DNA from 2 places in the Shewanella spartinae genome. Region 2 is predicted to be linked to the other one. Evidence: riboswitches for the same ligand, from Rfam matches in the RefSeq annotation. Region 2 holds a riboswitch; the other holds the start of a gene.
What was found. Region 2 has a riboswitch for cobalamin ahead of K0I31_RS15600 (TonB-dependent receptor). Riboswitches for the same ligand answer to the same signal wherever they lie in the genome.

Region 1: it holds a riboswitch for cobalamin, as region 2 does, so the genes downstream of both, K0I31_RS03625 (ABC transporter ATP-binding protein) here and K0I31_RS15600 (TonB-dependent receptor) in region 2, are expected to answer to the same signal.

What each region holds. Positions count from the first base shown of each region.
Region 1 covers NZ_CP080418.1:803,282-812,177, forward strand. The annotation lists gene K0I31_RS03610 (hypothetical protein) at 1-878, shown strand, start outside; gene metH (methionine synthase) at 1,352-5,074, opposite strand; gene K0I31_RS03620 (histidine phosphatase family protein) at 5,671-6,282, shown strand; cobalamin riboswitch at 6,334-6,512, shown strand; gene K0I31_RS03625 (ABC transporter ATP-binding protein) at 6,716-7,597, shown strand; gene K0I31_RS03630 (FecCD family ABC transporter permease) at 7,584-8,627, shown strand; gene cobT (nicotinate-nucleotide--dimethylbenzimidazole phosphoribosyltransferase) at 8,796-8,896, shown strand, end outside.
Region 2 covers NZ_CP080418.1:3,584,330-3,593,225, forward strand. The annotation lists gene metE (5-methyltetrahydropteroyltriglutamate--homocysteine S-methyltransferase) at 1-2,076, opposite strand, end outside; gene K0I31_RS15585 (LysR family transcriptional regulator) at 2,277-3,176, shown strand; gene K0I31_RS15590 (HDOD domain-containing protein) at 3,257-3,982, opposite strand; gene K0I31_RS15595 (arylesterase) at 4,224-4,835, opposite strand; gene K0I31_RS15600 (TonB-dependent receptor) at 4,929-6,899, opposite strand; cobalamin riboswitch at 6,999-7,215, opposite strand; gene K0I31_RS15605 (DUF805 domain-containing protein) at 7,437-7,787, opposite strand; gene K0I31_RS15610 (metal-dependent hydrolase family protein) at 7,930-8,896, opposite strand, start outside.

The sequences.
Region 1 (8,896 bases), 1.8 Mb from region 2:
CTACGTTGGATGATAGAATCAATGTAATTGTATCTAAGTTAAATAATTCAACTAACCAAGAGTTCGAGTGCCTTAGTGCTGCAGGATTCAAAGAACTTTATGTAACACTACAAACTCATTTTCCTGATTTCGAATCTTTACTCAGAACAGAGTTTGAACTGGAAGAGTCAGAGGATATTGATACAGAGAAGTTAAGGGCTTTAAGCATTACTCCTGTGGATATACTCTATTTGCTTAGCAATGAACAAGTAAAAGTAGTTAGAGACAAGATGTCGCTGTCTAAAAGAGGAAATCCAAGGCAGTTAATTTTGGAGTCTTTTGCTAATGCAAATGAAAAGTTGATAGAGAACTATCCTGCTCTGGCTCGAAGAGATTTAGCTGCCTTGAGAAAAGCTGCTATTGATATATCAGAGGCGGAAGTTGGTGTTAAGTTTGAGGAAATAACCAAGGAGATTTTTGAGAATTTGAATTTGGTTGTTGATGAAGATGTTAGAAAATCAATTAATACAGCTAAAGATAAAGCAGATATTGTTATATCTTTAAGTGATGATGATGTCATTATTGGTGAGGCTAAAACTTTTAAAAATGGTGATTTTGCAAAATATGCGACGACATCCAGACAGGTTAAGTCATACGTAAATCGCTGTGAAAACCAAGGGAAAAGAGTTGCTCAGGTATTGATTATTGCCCCTAGTTTTTCACAGGACTTTGTTGAAAGTGCTGAAATGGATACCGAAATTAATATATCACTATTGGAAGCTGAAGGATTGAAGATGATCTATGACGCTTACAGATCTCGCCGTAATCCTAAGTTTTCGGCAAAGTTGTTAACTAAAGGTGGCTTGTTAAAAGCTGAGTTAATTGCAAAGAATATTTAAATGTTAGAGAGGTTAATTCGGGATTTTTGTAAGCTGTCATTATTAGTTTTCAATGTGGGTTAAAGCTACAACAAGTCCCCATCGAAGTTGCCGAAGGGCGTTGGAATAAATCGGGTGAGGCGGGCATGGATGCCCGACTAGCTTCCGCAGGTGCATGGATGCATCCTTCGGAAGCGCTAGCGATTTATCCATAAGCACGAGGCTCCTAACCAATGCAGTTAACTTCGTCTGGGGCGTCTGGGTGGATGCAAGGAGGGCGAGGACGAGCAGTCCTCCTTGCCTAGGTGTGGGATGGAATCCCACGACTTACCTCGGCCGTGAGGCCGTATCCGCCAAGCGGTGTGAAATGGAATCCCGCGACTTACCTCGGCCGTAAGGCCGTATGAGTTAGTTAGGCGAAGCCTCTGAACTAACGTTCAAACGAAGTTTGCGTAATCAAAGGAGTCAAGGTGATGACTCCAGATCACTTCCCGTTACACATCATAATCGAGTACTGGTGCCAACCAGCGCTCTGTCTCCTCGACACTCATTCCTTTGCGCTTGGCGTAGTCCTCTACCTGATCCCGGCCGATATTGGTCACGCCGAAGTAGCGCGACTGCGGGTGGGCGAAGTACCAGCCGGAGACGGCGGCGGTGGGGAACATGGCGTAGCTCTCGGTGATCTTGAGATCTATGGTCTCGTCGGGCTTTAGTAGCTCCCACAGCAGGCCTTTCTCTGTGTGATCCGGGCAGGCGGGGTAACCGGGGGCCGGACGTATGCCCTTGTATTTCTCGCGGATCAGCGCCTCGTTATCCAGGTTCTCATCGGCGGCGTAGCCCCAGAACTCCTTACGCACCCGCTCGTGCATCCGTTCGGCGAAGGCCTCGGCCAGACGGTCGGCCAGACACTTGAGCATGATGGCGCTGTAGTCGTCATGGTTGGCCTCGAAGCGGGCCACGTGCTCGTCTATGCCGTGTCCTGCGGTGACGGCGAAGCCACCCATGTAATCGGCGATGCCAGAGTCTTTCGGCGCGACGAAGTCGGCGAGACAGAAGTTGTCGTTGCCCACACGTTCTATCTGCATCCGCAGATGGTGAGTGGTCATCTCAACCTTGCTACGGCTCTCGTCTGTGTAGATCTCGATATCATCATAATTGACCGTGTTGGCCGGGAAGAGGCCGATGACCGCCTTGGCCGTGAGCCACTTCTCATCGATTATGGTCTTGAGCATCGCCTTGGCATCTTGATAGAGCTTGCGGGCCTCTTCGCCCACCACCTCGTCGTCGAGGATCTTGGGGAAGTGGCCATGTAGCTCCCAGCTGCGGAAAAATGGCGTCCAGTCGATGCGATCGACTAGGTCTTCCAGCGGATAGTCGTCAAACACCTGTCTGCCCAATTGATTTGGCACAAATGGCGTATGAGTGTTCCAGTCTTGCTGGCAGCGATTTTCCCGTGCGGCCTCCAGGGAGACGATCTGCTTGCGCTTGGCTTGTGAATTACGTTTGTCGCGCATCACCCGGTATTCCTCGTAGGCGGCATCTATGGTCGCCTGACGGGTCTCCTTGTTGATCAGCTTGGCCACCATGGGCACGGCGCGCGAGGCGTCGGCGATATAGATGGCGCCTTCGGGGGCGTGGGGTGCGATTTTCACTGCTGTGTGGATCTTGGAGCAGGTGGCGCCGCCTATGATGGAGGGAATATTCAGCCCCGCCTTGTGGAAGGCTTTGACGTTGTGCACCATTTCATCCAAGCTCGGGGTGATAAGCCCCGACATGCCGATGATATCTACCTTCTCGGCCTTGGCGACCTCTATGATCTTCTCGACCGGCACCATGACGCCGAGGTCCACCACCTCGTAGCCGTTACAGGCTAGCACCACGCCGACGATGTTCTTGCCTATGTCGTGCACGTCGCCTTTAACCGTCACCATGAGGATCTTGCCGTTGGATTCGCCCTCGACTTTTTCCGCCTCTATGTAGGGGTTGAGGTAGGCCACCGCCTTCTTCATCACCCGCGCCGATTTCACCACCTGTGGCAGGAACATCTTGCCCGAACCAAACAGGTCGCCGACCACGTTCATGCCATCCATCAGCGGGCCTTCGATCACATCCAGAGGACGGCTGGCCAGCTGGCGCGCCTCTTCTGTGTCCTGGTCGATAAAGTCGGTGATCCCCTTGACCAGTGCGTGTTCCAGCCGTTTGTTGACCGGCCAACTGCGCCACTCGAGATCTTCCTTCTTGGCGCCCGTGGCGCCGTCGCCACGGTACTGCTCGGCGATCTCCAGTAGCTGTTCTGTGTTGTTGGACCCTTCCACCGGGCAGGGCAGGTTCTGCACCACGGCCTCTACCCTGGCCTTAAGCTCGGGATCGATATCGTCATAGATCGCCAGCTGCCCGGCGTTGACTATGCCCATGTCCATCCCCGCATGAATGGCGTGATAGAGGAACACGGCGTGGATCGCCTCGCGCACCGGGTTGTTACCGCGGAAGGAGAAGGAGACGTTGGACACGCCGCCGGAGATCATCGCATGGGGCAGGGTACGCTTGATCTCGCGCGTCGCCTCGATGAAGTCCACCGCATAGTTGTCATGCTCGTCGATGCCGGTGGCGATGGCGAAGATGTTGGGGTCGAAGATAATATCTTCCGGTGGGAAGCCTACCTTATCCACCAATACTCTGTAGGCGCGGGTACAGATCTCTATCTTGCGTGCCATGGTATCGGCCTGGCCAACTTCGTCGAAGGCCATGATGATGGCCGCCGCGCCGTAGCGCTTCACTAGGGTGGCCTGCTCGATAAATTTGGCCTCGCCCTCCTTGAGGGAGATGGAGTTCACCACGCCCTTGCCCTGAATGCACTTGAGTCCGGCCTCGATCACCTCCCACTTGGAGGAATCGATCATGATGGGGACCCGGCTGATGTCGGGCTCGGAGGCGATAAGGTTGAGGAACTTCTGCATCACCTCGACGCCGTCCAGCATCCCCTCGTCCATGTTGATATCGATGATCTGGGCGCCGTTTTCCACCTGATCCCGAGCGACCGACAGCGCCTCTTCATATTCGCCTGTCTTGATAAGGCGTAGAAATTTTGCCGAGCCGGTGACATTGGTGCGCTCGCCCACGTTAACAAACAGCGAGTCGGCGTCTATGGTCAGCGGCTCAAGGCCCGACAGGCGACAGGCCACCGACAGATCCGGCAGCTCGCGGGCGCCGTGCTTGATGACGGCGGCGCGGATTGCCTTGATATGGTCTGGGGTGGTGCCGCAGCAGCCGCCGATAATGTTGAGCAGGCCTTCCTCGGCCCAGGGGCCGATCACCTCGGCCATCTGCTCTGGGGTCTCGTCATAGCCGCCAAATTCGTTGGGCAGGCCGGCGTTGGGGTGCGCCGACACATAACACTCGGCGATCTTCGACAGCTCCTCCACATAGGGGCGCAGCTCCTGCGGCCCCAGGGCGCAGTTGAGACCGATGGAGAGCGGTTTCACGTGGCGCAGCGAGTTGTAGAAGGCCTCAGTGGTCTGGCCCGTGAGGGTGCGGCCCGAGGCATCGGTAATGGTGCCCGAGATCATCACGGGCAGACGCTGGCCCAGCTGGTCAAACAGGGTTTCGATGGCAAACAGCGCCGCCTTGGCGTTGAGGGTATCGAAGATGGTCTCTACCATGATGATATCGGCGCCGCCCTCGATAAGGGCCTGGCTCGATTCGATATAGGCTTCCACAAGGTCATCGAAATGGATATTGCGATAGCCAGGATCGTTCACATCCGGGCTGATAGAGCAGGTGCGGTTGGTGGGGCCGAGAACCCCGGCCACATAGCATTGACGGCCGGTTTCGGCGGCCACCTCATCACAGGCGGTGCGGGCGAGTCGGGCGCCTTCAAGGTTGATCTCCCGTGACAGCTCCTGCATCTCATAGTCGGCCATGGCCACCTGGGTGGCGTTGAAGGTGTTGGTCTCTATGATGTCGGCGCCCGCCAGCAGGTAATCTCTGTGGATCTGCTTGATAAGCTCGGGTTGGGTCAGCACCAACAGGTCGTTGTTACCCTTGAGATCGCAGGGCCACTCGGCAAAGCGTTCGCCGCGAAAGTCGGCCTCCTCTAGCTTGTGGTTCTGGATCATGGTGCCCATGGCGCCGTCGAGGATCAAAATTTCCTTATTGAGCCGCGCGCGGATCGCGTCGTTAATCTGCCTTACGTTTCGAACAGGGGATTGGGTCGCCATAACTTTCACCTACTTCAACTGACCTATTGCCTAAACTGCCGCGTCTATCGATTTGACGTGCTATTTTTATTTTGGATGTATAAACGTATAGACGTCTATACTAATCGACTTATAATACCCAGGGCAAGTCTAAAGAGTATAGGGGAAGGTGCGAACAGGTCCCATCTGCTCTGCGTCGGCTTACAGACCTAGATGCAAGGCGTGGTTCGCAGCAAATGGCCCAAGTCCTTTGTAAGAAGCACAACACAGCAGATAGGCCTGTAAGCCACGCCCTTAGGGGCTTACACAGCAACCGGCTCTCTGCGTTATCTGACTTAGACAGGCCCCGGCATGCCCTGCGTCAGACGCCTTGAACGCCAATTGCTGTGTAAGCCAGAGTACCATGAGGACTTATTCGCAACTTCCCTAAGCTTAAATCTGGTTTGGCTTCGAGGAAGAATGCTGGTTAAGCCGCGTTCCCATGGCATAAGGCTCATGTCGCGAGAGTGGGTGAATCTGAAAGTTTTTCAATGCCTTATTTATCTTTCATTGCCAAGGGATACTTCCAGAGAGTATCCTGCTAACCATCTAGATTTTAAAGGTTTAATGCTGCAGTTATGACGCAAACGACACTCTATTTGATGCGCCACGGCGAATGTGAAGGCGGCAACCTGCTGCGCGGCCATAGCGATCAACCTCTCACCGAGATAGGCTTCGCCCAGATGCAGCTGGCCTATGCTAAGCTGCCCCAGGCGGTGGACAGGGTGATCAGCTCGCCGCTCAAACGTTGCCGCGTGTTTGCCGAACATCTGACGACTAAGAATCAGGTGAAGGTAGCCCTGGATGCCGGGCTCAAGGAGATCTACTTCGGCCGTTGGGATGGCCAGCCTATCCCTGAGCTGCATGCCGATCACGGTGAGGAGCTGAGTGCCTATTGGCGGGACCCTTGGGCCAATCCGCTGCCCGAGGGGGAGCCCATGGCTGATTTCGAGCGGCGTGTCGACGAGGTGGTCGAGCAACTTGTACATCAGCATAGCGGCGAGGCCTTGTTACTGATCACCCATGGCGGCGTGATACGTCACCTGATGGCCAAGGCCCTGGGGGTAGAGCGCGCCGTAGGCTTCTATACCCGGCTGAGTCTGGACTATGGCAGTGTGGTCAAGATAAGTCACTATCGCGACAAGGCGGGAGAGGGCTACTGGCGTCTGCACTGGCATGACGCCGAGTGAGTCTGGCCTTGTGTCGGCGGCAAAATTTAGCATAATAACCGGGCGCAGGGACCGCCTGCGCCGGGAGTATGGTGTCGAGATCGCCAAGGCGATAACTCGGACTTAATAGGGAATTGGGGAAGGCCCAGCGCCGCTAGCCCAAACTGTGCCCGCAACTGTGAGTGTGCCGCTAGGTCTAAGTCGACCGGTTGGCCACGAGTCAGGATACCTGCCTACTCTCTAACCACTATCTCAAGCGGGTGACTTGAGGGAGCCAATAGATGAAGAATACCTCGGGGCCGAGTCTGGCCCAAGGGAGAGGGCGCCTCGGCGCTGCTTCCCGGAGGGCGCGACCTTGAGCGCCCCTAGTCAGCCATCACAAACAGAATCACTCCTGTCTCACGGCGCCAGTGACGATGCAATTTTAGGTACAGACACAGGTGCTGGTGCAGCCATCGGCGATGGCGCCTGCGCGCGCCCAGCGCTGTCGGTACGGGATCTCAGCTGGCGCTGCGGCGAGCGCACCATCCTCTCTGGGGTCAAGTTGGATCTGCCAGAAGGCAAGATGCTGGGGATCATAGGCCCCAACGGCGCCGGCAAGTCCAGCCTGCTGCGCTGCCTCTATCGCTTCCTCACCCCAAGTAGTGGCGAGATCCAACTGTTTGGCCAGCCCATCGCCAGCCTGAGCGCCAGGGCCTTTGCCCGCGAGGTGGCCGTGGTGCTGCAAGACACGCCCCAGCATTTCGACATGACCACGGCCCAGCTGGTGGCATTGGGGCTTACGCCACACAAGGCCGCCTTCTCCATGACCACTAAGGCTGACCGCCTGGCGGTGAGTCAGGCCCTGGAGACAGTGGGGCTCAAGGATCGCGCCGGACAGACCTACGCCTCCCTGTCCGGGGGCGAGAAGCAGCGGGCGCTGATCGCCCGCGCCATAGTGCAGCAGCCTAAGCTGTTGATCCTCGATGAGCCCACCAATCACCTGGATATCCGCTATCAGATCCAGATCCTCGAGCTGCTCAAGGCCCTGGGGGTGACTGTGGTGATTTCGATTCACGACCTCAATCTCGCCAGCGCCCTTTGCGATCAACTTTTGCTGCTGGACCAGGGTAAGGCCGTGGCCCAGGGCTCGCCCAAACAGGTGCTGAGCGAGGCGCAGATCGCCAGGGTATTCGGCGTCTGCTGTCAGGTATCGCCCCATCCACAGCACGGCAACCCGCAGATTAACTATTTCTATGGCTATCACCTTCAAGATGGCGGGCATAGTACTCAGCACGGCAATGGCTTGGGTGACCAGGCCTTTGAGGCGAAGGAGGCTAACCATGATGAGCGCTAGCCTGAGTCTGGGAAGAGGCTATAGCCCGCAACAGTACCTGGCCTTCGTCTGTCTGGGATTGTTGACCCTGGCGACTCCTGTGTTGGCGGTGAGCTTCGGCGCGGCGCAGATAGGCGTCGCCGAGGTGCTTGAGGTGCTGCTGGCCAAGCTGAGCGGCGCCGATCCCGGCGGCGTGACCGCAAGAATATTGATTGAGCTGCGCCTGCCGCGCATCTTGCTGGCCTTCATCGCCGGCTTCGGCCTGGCCCTGGCGGGCGCCGTGTTGCAGACGGTGACTCGCAATCCCCTGGCCGACCCCTATCTGTTTGGCATCTCATCGGGCGCCAGTCTGGGGGCGGTTGTGGTGATCACCCTGCTGGGCGGTGTCGGCGGCACTTTGGCCAGTGTCGGCCTGCCGCTCGGCGCCTTTATCGGCGCCAGCCTGGCGGTGCTCATGGTGCTGGCCCTGTGCGGGCGGGATTTGAACACCCAGATAGAGCGCATGTTGCTCTCCGGGGTGGCGATCTCCTTCCTGTTTGGGGCGCTGGCCAGCCTGATGCTCTATTTCTCCGGGCCGCAATCGGCCGCCTCTGTGCTGTTCTGGAGCCTGGGCAGCTTTGCTAAGGCGAGCTGGCAGATGCTCTGGCTGCCCTGGCTGCTGGTGTTGGCGGCGAGCGCCATTTTGCTGCTGCTCAAGCGGCAGATCCTCGCCATTCAGGCGGGGGATGAGACCGCCCACACCCTGGGCATTCGGGTGCAGCGCCTGCGTCTCGTCAGCCTGCTGCTCTGCTCGCTGATCACCGCCGTCCTGGTGGCCAACTGTGGCGGCATCGGCTTCGTCGGCCTGATGGTGCCCCACATGGTGCGCCTATTGCTGCCCGGGCGTTTCGCCCTGCTGCTGACGGCCTTGGTGGGCGGCCTGTTTATGATCTGGGTGGATGTGCTGGCGCGCTGCCTGCTCAGCTATCAGGAGCTGCCGGTGGGGATCATTACGGCTGTGATAGGCAGCCTCTTCTTTCTGTTTATCCTGGGCGGTAAGCGTAGCAACTAGCCTAGGTTCCCTATGCATCGAAGGAAAGGTGCATTGAAGGAAAGGTGTATCGAAGAAAGGTGCATGGAAGGAGAGAGCATTGAAGGCAAAGCGTATTGAACTATGCCTGCTAAGAAGGCGTGGATTGCAATGAATCGAGAACGAGGGCGAGCGATATGAGGTACCAGTATGTTTGAAGTCACTGAGGTAAGTAGCGAGTTCGATGCCAAGATCCAGCAGAAGATAGACACTAAGACCAAGCCCCTCGGCGCCTTGGGCGCGCTCGAGAC
Region 2 (8,896 bases):
CGGGCCTATCTCGTTGGGATACTCGAAGTCCTCGAAGGCATTGAGCAGCTCCATGTGTGAGCGCGAGGTCTCTATGGTGATCACATCCGCATCCATGGCGGCGATGGCATCTATGGTGGCATTGAACTCGCTGTAACACATATGGGTGTGGATCTGGGTCTCGTCCTCGGCGCCCGCCGCGCTCAGTTTAAAGGCAGCCACCGCCCAGTCGAGATAGTGCTGCCAGTCACTGGCCTTCAGTGGCAGGCCTTCACGAAACGCCGGCTCATCTATCTGTATGATGCCGATCCCCGCCGCCTGCAGGTCGGCTACCTCGTCGCGGATCGCCAGGGCAAGCTGATTGGCTATCTGCTCGCGGCCGATATCTTCCCGGGCGAAAGACCAGTGCAGTATGGTCACCGGGCCGGTCAACATCCCCTTCACCGGCCTGTCGGTCAGGCTCTGGGCGAAGCTTGCCCAGGCGAGCGTCATCGGCTGACGACGTGAGACATCGCCATAGATTAGCGGCGGCTTGACGCAGCGTGAGCCGTAGCTCTGCACCCAGGCAAACTGGGTAAAGCCTACCCCGTCAAGCTGCTCGCCGAAATACTCCACCATGTCGTTGCGCTCGGCCTCGCCATGGACCAGGACATCGATCCCCAACTTAAGCTGACGCGCTATGCTGTCGCGGGTCACCGCCTCGAGCTGCGCCACATAGGCCTGCTCGGTCAGCTCGCCCTTACGCCAGCGACTGCGTAGACCGCGAATGGCCGGCGTCTGCGGGAAGGATCCGATGGTGGTGGTGGGCAGCAGCGGCAGACGAAAACGGGCCTGTTGCTTTAGGCGGCGCTCGCCAAAACCGCTAGGACGATTGAAATCCTCAGGCGTTAAGGCCTTGAGCCTCGCCTGCACCTCAGGGTTGGCCGCCTGCTCACGGGCCTGACGCCTCACCTCACAACGCGCCACTATCGCCTGGGCTGCCTCGCTCTGTGGGGTAAGCAGCAAGGTGCGCAGCGCCGCCAGCTCGTCGAGTTTCTGCTTGGCAAAGCTGAGTTGATTGGCTAGCTCTGGCGCCAGCTCGGTTTCGCTCTCCAGATCCACGGGCACGTGTAAGAGCGAACAGGAAGGCGCCAGCCAGATTTGCTCGCCAAGATCCGCCACCACAGCGCGCAGACGCTCGGCCAAGATGTCGAGATCCGCCGCCCACACGTTACGGCCGTTGATCACCCCAAGGCTGAGCACCTGCGTCGGCTTCAAGCTGGCGCCAAACAGGGTGAGCTGCTCGGCATCGCTCACCAGATCCAGATGCAGGCCATCGACTACGAGATCCTTAATCAACTCATGATGATGGGCCACAGAGCCATAGTAACTGGCTAGCAGCAGCTTAACCCCCAGGCCACTGAGTTCTTTGTATGCCGGCTCGAAGGCCGCCAGCCAGTCATCATCTAGCTCCAGCGCTAAGATAGGCTCGTCGAGCTGCACCCAGGTCACGCCTTGATCGGCAAATCGCGCCAGAATCGCCTGGTAGGCCTCGAGCAAGTTGGGCAGCAGGCTCAGCTTGTCGAAGGGCTCGCCCTCGCACTTGGCAAGATAGAGGTAGCTGACCGGGCCAAGCAATACCGGCTTAGGCTGATGCCCCAGGGATTTAGCCTCGGCCACCTCGTCGAACAGCTGCTCATAGGCTATCTCGAAGCGCTGACCCGCCGTGAGCTCGGGCACTATGTAGTGATAGTTGGTGTTGAAGTATTTCTTCATCTGGGCGGCACGGCTCGCCTCCCCCGTGGGGGCGCGGCCACGGGCCACTCGAAACAGGGTATCGAGATCCACCTGCTCGCCGCTGCGATGGCGCGCCGGGATGGCATTGATGGTAGCGCTCAGGGTCAGCACCTGATCGTAGAAGGCAAAGTCCCCAACCGGCACTTGCTTCACCCCCGCCACCTGCTGCCACTGCCAATGGGTTCTGCGCAGCTCGCTGGCGAGCGATTGCAGCTGCGATTGGTCTATCTCACCACGCCAATATTTTTCCAGGGCAAATTTGAGTTCCCGTTGACGGCCGATGCGGGGAAAGCCTAATGAAGCGATATCTAGAGTTTGCATATTGTATACCTTTTGCATTAAGATGAGCGAAATTCATGGTTAGCGCCCTTCGCTGTCATCGCAATACAGGTTTGAGAACTGAAATTGCACAACAAACTAAAACAGGCGTCTGGACGTCTAGAAGTTTATTGTGCTAGTCTGTTGTCTCGCAATCGAATTGATTTCACGAGCAACATGAGCCAAATTCATGTGAGGTAAAAATGATAGAGCTTAGGCATTTACGTACATTGGTCGCCCTGAAAGAGAGCGGCAGTCTCGCGGGCGCAGCCAAGAAGCGCTTTGTCACCCAGTCGGCCTTATCCCACCAGATCAAGGAACTGGAGACCCGCATCAACTCGGCGATTTTCGTGCGTAAGAGTAAACCCCTCTCCTTTACTCAGGAGGGCGCGCGGTTGCTCAATCTGGCCGAGGAGATCTTGCCTAAGGTGATAGAAACCGAAATCGATCTCAAGAATGGCCTGGGCAGCGAGGCGAGAGATCTCTTTGTGGGTATCGAATGCCACAGCTGTTTTCGTTGGCTGATGCCGGTGATCGAGCAGTTTAATGCCAGCTTTCCTCACACCAACTTAGAGCTGTCGAGCCGCCACCTGTTCGACTCGCTGACCGCGCTCAAGCAGGGACAGCTGGATGTGGTGCTCACCTCTGACCCTATTCCCGACCATGATATCGCCTATCAGCACCTGTTCGATTTCGAGGTCAAACTCCTGGTCGCCGCGGATCATCCGTTGGCCGAGCTCCCCTATGTCACGGCGGCGCAGCTTAAGGATCAGACCCTGCTCACCTACCCAGTGCCACTAGACAGGCTGGATATCTATCGCCACTTCATGGAGCCTGCGGGCGTGCCGGTTGCCAAGCAAATCCGCTGCGATCTCACCGCCATGTTGCTGCAACGCATCGCCTGCAAAGATGGGGTCTCCGCCCTGCCGAGTTGGTCGATCAACGAGGCCCACGGCCTGTCGCTCAAGGCGGTAAAATTGGGTTCAGAAGGGCTCAGACGCCCACTCTTTGGCGCCTATCGCAGCAATGGCAGCAGCGCCCGTCTCGCCCAGCAGTGGCTCAATCTGGTGACCTCTGAGGGGCTGGAGCGTCAGGGGCACTAAAGGCGCAATTTCAGAAAAGCTAAAATTAAGGCACAAAAAAACCTGCACTCGGCAGGTTTTCTTTTGTCAGGTCGAATGCCCTAGAGCGGGTTGAGCAGTTGATTGCGCATGGATAGCACTCTGCGCAGCACCAGACCCGGAGAGTCTGGATTGCGAGTCTGACGTAGGTTATGGGCGATCATAAACTCTTCTCTGAGTTCCTCATCCAGGCCTAATGACTCGAATGCCTCAAGGGTCAGCGTCTGCTTCTGATTATCGATCAGCGACTTGATGATAGAGAGCGGGAACGACTGCTCCGACTCGGCATTCAGGTAGGCGAAGGCTGTCAGGGCGATGATCTCGCCAAACACACTAAACAGCGCCAGGGTCTGCACCTCATCGGGATTGATGTTCACCCCTTCCATATGATGCAGGCTATCCACGGCGTCTGTAGCGATGCTCTCGGTGAGCGCCCAGTAGCCGTATACCAGCTTCTTGTAGGGCTGTGGCAGCTCGTCGAGACGCTCCTTGAGGTAAAAGGTGAAGGCATAACGGTAGATATTGACCTGGCCCAGGCGCACCAGGGCATCTTTCAATGAACGGTTCTTCGATGACACGCTGGCGTTAGCCGCCGAGTTGCTGCGCCATAGCAGATGTGCCGCCAACGCGGGATCGGAAGAGACTATATCGATCACATTGCGGATATCGCCATCGGCAATAATGGCTTTCTTCAGCGGGATCAGAATCCCCCGTCGTCCGATAACCTGTTCTTCATTGGCAATAATTGCGCGTACTTGAGTGAATACCTGATGCTCAAGATCTGTCATGAGAAGTTATTAACCTGATTTATTATTGGCACGGCGCCATTTGTTATCCGAGAATTTACCCATAAAACGACTGTCTGGGTCAAGTCGATTTGGGGTAAAAACGGACATTAACCTAAATAAATTCATCTTGCCACTCACGCTTGAGCTTTCAGCCTATAATGGACGAAAGATAAGCGACAAAATTCCGCCACTTAACCAAGGGGTGACGCCCATTGACTGGCTACTGCCAGGGCCATTTTAGCTATAGGGCACCTGCCTGTTGCAGACGCTGATATAGGTGCTCGGCGAGACGACGATAGCCTTCATCGTTGAGGTGAATCGCATCAGATTTTACCTCTGATAATTTTAGCAGTTCTGTCAGAAAATCCTCAATAAATAGCGGCTGATATTGCGCGGCCAGCTGCCCATACAGGGGCGCGGTTTCTAGCCAGATACTCTTCTGGGGCACACCGATCAACACAACAGGAATATCGCGCCGGTGGGCCTGTGCCAGCATGGCAGAAAGGTTGGCCTCGACCTGCGCCGCGCTGCCATTACGCAGAAAATCATTGCCCCCCTCGAGCAAGATGATGAGATCCGGCGCCGTCTCATCCAGTACTCGGGCGAAGCGCTCGCGGCCCTGGGATGTGGTCTCCCCCGAGATGCCGGCGTTGATCACCTCGCGTCCGCTTATTGCTTGCAGCTGCGCAGGATAATCCATGCCTGGGCTGGCTCCCACGCCCTGAGTCAGGCTATCGCCAAAGGCAAGGATCCTGGCACTCCCCGGCAAGGGAGCAAGTGAGGGCCCGCCACTTGGCCAGAAGATGATGGCCAAGATCAAGATAACGGGCAAGAGCAGCCACTTAAATTTCATCCCACAGACTCCCAAATGATCTATGCCCTATGATGAACAGCAGGCAATAAAAAAGCCAGTCAGATCTGACTGGCTCTTAAGGCTAAAGCCGCGTTAGAAGCGGTAGCTGGCGGTCAGGCGCAGCGCCCGGCCTGTGCCAGGGTAATAACCGCTACCCCAGGTGCTGAAATACCCTGAGCTGACATACTCCTTGTCCAGCAGGTTATCGACCCGCAGGCTGGCCAGCCAGGCATCGCGGCTATAGTTGATGGCGATGTTCGCCAGGGTATAGGCATCGAGCTTATCGCCCTGGTTGGCATTATCACCCTCCATGTAACGCTCACCGGTGTAGACCGCCTCGGCGAAGAGCTGCAGATGCTCATATACATCGTAGCTGACATAGCCACGACCTGAGTTCTTGGCCACCCAGGAGAGCGCCTTACCCTCGTTAGCCCCTTCGGTAAACTCGGCGTCTATGTAGTTATATTCAAGCCCAAGCAGTAGATCCTGAGTCGCCTGCCAATCCCAGTCTGCGCTCACCCCATAACGGCGCGAGGCATCGGCGTTCACGTTGGCGCCGGGAAAACTACCACCGACAGGCGTCTCGGCGCTGGGGTCGAAGACGATCTCATCTTCGAGATCCAGACGATAGGCACTCAGGCGCAGGGTATTACGCTCGAGCAGCAGATCCCAGCCCGCCTCGTAGGAGCGACCCGTCTGCGGCTTGAGTCCCTGAATGCTAGCCGGGGTATAGGCCTGCTCATCCACCTTGGCGAAACGGAAGTTATCGTCGGCCCGCAGGTAGAATCTATGTTGCTGGCTCGGGCGATAGTTGATGCCAAGCTCGAAGGCATGGGCATCCTGATCCAGATCTATCCCATTAGGGTACGCACTGGCGTCCACCAGCTCATCTGTCACCTCGGCGTAACGACCGCCCACCACATAGCTAAAACTCTCGGTGAGGGGCACGGTCGCCTGCACATAGGCGCTGGCCAGCTTCTGCACATTGCTGCGATTACTAAATGTCGCCTCGCCGCGGCTAAGATCCAGACCGGTCACCAGCTTAAGCTCGCCGTTATCCGTCTTGATGTTAGCCACAGCCTTAGGCTTAAACTCGAGCAGGGAGCGGGTATCGCGGCGGCTTGTGTTCCAGGTGCTTAGCCCTGTTGTTAGGGTGTCGCTGTAGTTAAGGTCGGCGCCCAACGACCAGGCCTCATTCAGCTGGCGCTGATAGCCGGTGCGGGCCGCCGTGGTCATCTCATGCAGGTAGGCATCGATAAAGAGATCGCCCTGCTTCAGATCACCCATTTGTCTTGGGTTTTGCTTGAGCTGATCATCATTCAGCGCAGCAGCGAGTTCGCGGTGGTTGTCATAGTGACTCGCCTCGGCGAAGAACTGCTGCACCTCATCGTCATACTGCAGTCGCCCCAGCACAGAGCTGGTCTTGCTGGCATTGTGATCGCGATAGTTATCGCTCTTGAGGTGGTTGGCCGCGCCATAGAGGCGCCAGTTGTCGTTGATGGCGACCGAGCCCTCGGCCTTAGCCTCAAAGGTGTCAAAGCTACCGCCGGAGAGCTGCAGGCTGCCGCCGTTATCTTTCGGCGCCTTGGTGATAATGTTGATCACCCCGCCAACCGCCTGGTCACCATAGAGTACACCGGCGCTGCCAGAGAGGATCTCGACTCGCTCCACCTGATTGAGCCCGATGGCGCCGATGCTCGGCGCGGCGATATCGATATTGTTGAGGCGACGACCATCGAGCAGGATCAAGGTGTTGTTGACCGCCTGACTGGCACTGAAACCGCGCATAGCAAATACGGCGCCCGAGTTTGAATCTGAGACCTGAATACCGCTCTGTCCGCGCAGCAAATCGGTGAGGTTGGTGGCACCGCTGAGCTCGATGGCGGCGGCGTCGATCACATTGACGTTAGCCGCGATATTGATAGGGGTGTTTTCGCTGCGGCCGATAACCGTGATAGTTTCATCCACAGGCCCTGGGGTGCCCGAACTTTCCGCTAAGGCAGGAAAGCTTCCGGCCAGACAGGCGCCAAGCAGTAGCGCAATTTTACTAGGTTGTGTACCCATTTTCCTTTAACTCCTAAAAGGGAAACAGGGCAAGGCGTCACGACTGGGCGCAGTCCATCAAACCGCCAGGGTCGCATTTCGAGATCTGCCCGCCGAAATCTCAAAATCACCTTAAGGGCCGGTCTCCGGACTGAGGCTAAGTCTAAACAAAGGGTTTAAACGACGAGCATAGATTTTTTTAACGCCATGATATTAAAGGCACGGCGCACCCAGCTCTCACCTATCACCGTTGCGGGGGCAGTGCCAGATTCTCACTGGCTTCCCGATTATCCCTTGCGCCATTTTGGCTAGGGCACCACATAAGGTTGACTAAATTAGGTCACGCTCTGTCTCATGGCAAGCCGCGATTTACCCGCGGCGTTGAGGAGAGGCTCTCTCCCGGCTACTGTGACAGAACGCGGGCATTATAGACGTCTACACGTATAAATGTCTAATACTCCCATGATGGCCCGAATCGGCATCTTCACCCAAGAGCAGCATTACTCCCTAAAAACAACAAAGGAGGCCTAAGCCTCCTTCATCGCAGATAGGGGAAAGTTACGCCTCGGCCAAAGCCTTAGGGTTTTCACCATATTCATTGCCTTCAACGCTGTCTTGTACATAGAAGACGATCAGCACGATAGCACCGATAAGCGGGATCAGACCGATCAACTGCCACCAGCCCGAACGGCCGGTGTCGTGTAGGCGTCTTGCCGAGATAGCGAGAGTTGGGATAAGCAGTGCCAGCGAGAAGATACCGCTCAGCATATACAGACCTGTCACCACATCTATGGTTGCCGCCACGGCATAGAAGATGATGTAGAACAGGGTAAACATCCAAAATTCTTTGCGACGAGCACGACCGGTGAAATCAGCAAACTTCTTCAACGCACCAATAAAATATTCCATATAGTTCCCTTTGTTTACGTAAATTGACTGAAAAACTCCAATAAAAGAGGGGGCCATTCCTAAGCCCCCTATTGGATAAGTGTCATAATATATCAATAGTTTAAAAAATATAAATTGAATTTTAATGACAATCTTTTTTCACTCACAGGCGCGACTTCACCACCTTGCCACCTTTCATCACGAATCCCACATCCAGCAGGGCCGAGATATCCTCCAGCGGGTTGCCCTGGGTGGCGATAATATCGGCCTGCTTGCCGACACTCAGGGTGCCCAGGCTATCTGACATATTCACTAGCTCGGCGCCATTGATGGTGGCCGAGATCAGCACATCTTTATTGCTCATGCCCGCCTGATTCATCAACACGGCCTCCCGCGCATTGGTGCCGTGGGCCGAGACGCCGCTGTCGGTACCATAGGCAATCTTGACCCCGGCCTTATAGGCGCGGGTAAAGTTAGCCGTCATATCGGCGCCCACTCGCACCGCCTTCTGCTTGATGGCCGGCGACATGAAGTCAGACTCCTTGGCCATATGCACCACGGTATCGCCCGCCAACAGGGTGGGCACCAGGAAGGCGCCATTCTTCTTGAGTAGCTTGATGCTCTCCTTATCGGCGTAGCTGCCGTGCTCTATGCTATCGACCCCGGCGCGCAGGGCGGCGTTGATCCCCTCTGTCGCATGGGCATGGCTGGCCACCTTACGCCCCAGGGCATGGGCCGTCGCCACAATTTCTTTGATCTCATCGTCGTTCATCTGCTGGCCCGTGCCCGTGTCGGTATCCGACAAGACGCCACCGGTAGAGGTGATCTTGATGACATCGGCGCCAAACTTGATGGCGCGGCGGGTGGCGCGGCGACAATCATAGGGGCCGTCGCAGATGGTCTTAGTGGTGAACTTATCCAGCAGATCTGGGCTCATGCCATCCACATCGCCATGGCCGCCGGTCACCGACACCCCGCCCGAAGCGATGATGCGCGGCCCGTCTACCCACCCCTTAGCAATGGCATCGCGCAGGGCATACATCTGCTCCGGCTTGGCGCCGAGGTCCCTAACCGTGGTAAAGCCCGCCATCAGGGTCTTATTGGCGAAATAGGCGCTCTGCATCGCCACA